Regions from separate parts of the Enterobacter sp. MG-EB028 genome, predicted to be linked through region 1. Evidence: predicted binding sites of a transcription regulator. Region 1 holds the regulator's gene; the other holds the start of a gene.
What was found. The regulator LexA, encoded in region 1, represses DNA repair genes until DNA is damaged. The targets are predictions, from matches to a motif close to TNCTGTATGTACATACAGNA.
Positions count from the first base shown of each region.

Region 1 (2,202 bases):
ACCAGCCAGAGATCGAGCACAATGTTGAGAAGGTTTCCCACGACCAGCAAAATCACTGGCGCACGGGCATATTGCACGCCCAGTAACCAACCCAGCAGAACCAGGTTTGCCAGCGAAGCGGGCGCGCTAAGCCAGCGAATTTCCAGGAAGCGACGCGCCTGCTCCAGTACCGCCTCGCTGCCGCCAACGACCTGGAGTGCAAGGTCGATCAGGGGCGTGCGCAGTAAAACAATCAACATTCCCGCGCCCAGCGCCAGGATCAGCGGCTGCACCAGCGCACGCGCCAGACGTAACGGGTCTTTCGCACCGTACGCCTGTGCCGTGAGCCCGGTAGTACTCATACGTAAAAAGAGCAGCAGCATAAACAGGAAGCTGGTTGCCGTCGCCCCAATCGCCACGCCGCCAAGATAAACAGGGGAATCGAGATGACCAATAACGGCCGTGTCGACCAGACCCAGCAAGGGCACGGTGATATTGGAGAAAATCATCGGCAGGGCAAGACGCCACAATGCCTTATCTGAAGCCGTCAGCAGTGACATGAGAAATACCGGGAATGGAAGACGAAGCAGGCTACAGCGAAAGCGTAGCCTGTCAGGAAGAGATTACAGCCATTCGCCGTTGCGAATCACGCCTACTGCCAGACCTTCAATGGAGAAGCTCTGTTCGCGGAGGTCGACCACAATCGGGGTGAACTCGTTGTTTTCAGGCAACAGCTGGACGGTGTTACCCTGTTTTTTCAGGCGCTTAACGGTCACTTCGTCATCAATGCGCGCCACCACCACCTGGCCGTTCCGCACATCCTGCGTTTTGTGAACGGCCAGCAGGTCGCCATCAAGAATGCCGATGTCTTTCATCGACATCCCGCTAACGCGCAGCAGGAAATCAGCGCTCGGCTTGAACATACCAGGATCGACCTGGTAGTGGCCTTCTATATGCTGTTGTGCCAGCAGCGGTTCACCTGCGGCAACGCGGCCTATCAGAGGAATGCCCGTCTCTTCTTCCACCAGCAGGCGGATACCACGCGACGCGCCTGACACAATCTCAATTACACCCTTACGCGCCAGCGCTTTCAGGTGTTCCTCGGCAGCATTCGGAGAACGGAAGCCCAGACGCTGCGCGATTTCCGCACGCGTGGGTGGCATACCCGTCTGGCCGATATGATCCCGAATGAGATCAAACACCTCTTGCTGCCTGGTCGTTAATGCTTTCATTCCGCCCCCTGGGTGTATATACAGTTATGCTGTGAGTATATACAGTCAAAGGCGATTTTGGAACCAAAAACTGCACAAAAAACCAGGGACTTAATTATTCCTCGAGGCTCATCGGAAATGTGACCAAAGCAGCGTGACCCAGGTAATAGCTGCAGTGATAATTGCCAGCAGCACAGCGGCAGAACCCATATCTTTCGCGCGGCCAGAAAGCTCGTGGAAATCTGAGCCGATCCGGTCAACAACGGCCTCAATAGCGCTATTGAGAATTTCCACTATCATCACCAGAAGTACGGAACCGATGAGAAGCACGCGGGTAATGGCATCTACATCAAGGAAACAGGCGATGATAACCGCGACGATAGCGGCGACACCTTCCTGGCGAAAAGCAGCTTCATTAACCCACGCGGCACGGAAACCTTTCCATGAATAGCCAGCGGCTTTGATGATACGCGTTAACCCAGTGGTATTATTGGCCATTAAAAGAACCTTTTTTAAAAAAGAGCGTCAGTAACAGGAGCAGCAGCGCGTTTCGCTGCCGCCTGAAGTATGACGGGTAACAACAGAAATTTTGCGCGCTTTCTGTTATCCTTGCGCCGCAATTGCATTATTAACCAGAGGCTTTACATCGTTTATGTCCGGCTGGCCACGAATTTACTACAAATTACTTAATTTACCATTAAGCATCCTGGTAAAAAGCAAGTCTATCCCAGCAGAACCCGCGCTGGAACTGGGGCTCGATACGTCGCGCCCTATTATGTACGTTTTGCCTTATAACTCGAAGGCAGATCTGCTGACGCTTCGCGCCCAGTGTCTGGCGCATGATTTACCCGACCCGCTTGAACCGCTGGAAGTTGACGGCACTTTGCTGCCGCGCTACGTGTTCATCCACGGCGGGCCGCGCGTGTTTACCTATTACACGCCGAAAGAAGAGTCCATCAAGCTGTTCCACGACTATCTCGACCTGCACCGCAGCAATCCTGACCTGGATGTG
Region 1 covers NZ_CP195079.1:328,128-330,329, reverse strand. Annotated here, with positions in the region: gene dinF (MATE family efflux transporter DinF) at 1-539, opposite strand, end outside; gene lexA (transcriptional repressor LexA) at 603-1,211, opposite strand; gene ACR42C_RS01445 (diacylglycerol kinase) at 1,320-1,688, opposite strand; gene plsB (glycerol-3-phosphate 1-O-acyltransferase PlsB) at 1,843-2,202, shown strand, end outside.

Region 2 (2,202 bases), 1.8 Mb from region 1:
CAGTATTGATGCTCGCCGCGCAGTTTCTCTGCTGCGCGTTCCGCATAGGCGCAAATGGCCTGGTGCATCTCCTCGTACTGCGTAATACGATGTCCAAACGAGCGGCTACAGATAATTTGCTGCTTCGTAGGGGTAAACTCTTCCAGATCGAGGCAGGGCTCACCGCGAAGCTCGCGTGCCGTGCGCTCCATAACCACGTTAAAATGTTTGCGGATGACCCAGGATGACGCTTCCGCCAGCTCCAGCGCCGTGGTAATCCCCATCGCGTTGAGCTTTTTCGTGATGCGTCGTCCTACTCCCCACACCTCCTCCACCGGAACCTTTGCCAGCAGCTTACGCTGCCGTTCACGATCCGAGAGATCGACCACGCCCCCGGTGGCTGACCACCGCTTCGCCGCATAGTTGGCCAGCTTCGCCAGCGTTTTGGTCGGCGCAATCCCGACGCCAACGGTTAAGCCAGTGTTTTTGAAGACCTGCGTACGCATCTGATGACCGAATGCTTCCAGCGACAGGCAGTTGCTGACACCCGAAACGTTCACAAATGCTTCATCAATGGAGTAGATCTCAATGGCCGGCGCGAGATCGGTCAGCGTTTGCATCACCCGGCTGCTGAGGTCGGCATACAGCGCATAGTTCGAGCTAAAGACGTAAACCCGCGACGGATAACCCTTCTCTTTGAATTTAAAATAGGGCTCCCCCATTTTTATGCCGAACTGCTTTGCCTCTCGCGACAACGAAATAATGCAGCCGTCGTTATTGGACACCACCACGATGGGTTTACCCACCAGATCGGGGCGAAACACCCTCTCGCAGGAGGCATAGAAACTATTCACATCAACCAGCGCGAACATGTTTATGCGTTTTAAGCGTATGAGTGACGACACCGAAGATTTGCAGCTCCTCTTCGGACTGAAAGGCGATCGGCTGATAGCGGGCATTACGCGGCAACAGTCGCAGAACCGGACGGGTCTGTAGCTCTTTCACCGTGAACTCACCGGCGACCGACGCCACAACGATATCCCCATGTTCAGCATTCAACGAACGGTCGACCACCAGCAGATCGCCGTCGCTAATCCCCGCGTCGATCATGGAGTCCCCGCTCACTTTGATAAAGTAAGTCGCACTGGGGTGCCTGACTGCCAGCCGGTTAAGATCGAGACGATCCTCCACATAATCCTGCGCAGGGCTTGGGAAGCCACAGGCAACGCGCTCAAGATAGAGAGGTAATTCAATAGGTTGTTTTGGATGATAAGAAAAGAGAGTGTCCATAAATGCCTTTCTCGCCAGATACTGTATATAAACACAGTATTACGGATTCCGGCACAGGATCAAGGTCATTTCCGACAAAGACCGCAAACGCCTTGAAGTTTGAGCGGATTTAATTCAGCAACCTCTTGTGCGGGCGGTCGCAGATGGGTTAAACAGAAGTCATAAGAAAGTCATTCAAACACTTTAAAATCACTTTAAGTGAAAAACGAAAGATCGACAAATCACTACAGAAACACTATCAATTGACTTTTATATAAGAGTGACGCATATTTTAGGGCACGAATTATCAAGACTTTTGGAGGACGTTTTCTATGCCAGCCCGTGACTATCCCGACAAGCGAGTTGCCCGTGGTTTAGCAAAGGAGGCCGATCTCAGGATGTTGAGCGCCCGCATTGAGCCTGAGCTGATGGAATACATCAGAATCACCGCCTTTGAGACGCGTAAAAGCAAGCAGGAGATTGTGGCAGAAGCGTTAGCGCTTCACAGACAGCAAAGTCAATGCGGAGTCTGATCGGGCAAAGTCTGGAGGTGTCCTTCCGGCTTTGCCCATGCCGTGATTAACCCATCAGAGCATTCAGTTTTTCAAGTGCTTCAGGCGGCAATTGCACCTCTCCCGCCGCAAGGTTTTGCCGCAGATGCGCCACGGATGAAGTACCGGGGATCAGCAGGATGTTCGGCGACCGTTGCAACAGCCATGCAAGCGCAACCTGCATCGCCGTTGCGCCCAGGGAATCCGCGACGGCCTGCAGGCCGGTAGATTGCAGTGGCGTAAAGCCTCCCAGTGGGAAGAACGGCACATACGCAATCCCCTGCTGCGCCAGTAAATCTACCAGCGCATCGTCGCCGCGGTTCACAATGTTGTACATGTTCTGCACGCAGACGACCTGCACCATCTTCCGCGCTTCCGCCACCTGCGTGGCCGTGACGTTACT
Region 2 covers NZ_CP195079.1:2,161,840-2,164,041, reverse strand. Annotated here, with positions in the region: gene umuC (translesion error-prone DNA polymerase V subunit UmuC) at 1-851, opposite strand, end outside; gene umuD (translesion error-prone DNA polymerase V autoproteolytic subunit) at 835-1,269, opposite strand; gene ACR42C_RS10320 (hypothetical protein) at 1,581-1,781, shown strand; gene ACR42C_RS10315 (aldo/keto reductase family oxidoreductase) at 1,828-2,202, opposite strand, start outside.
Region 2: umuD (translesion error-prone DNA polymerase V autoproteolytic subunit) is a predicted target of LexA. The motif match lies at 1,289-1,308, and genes of this name have one in related genera.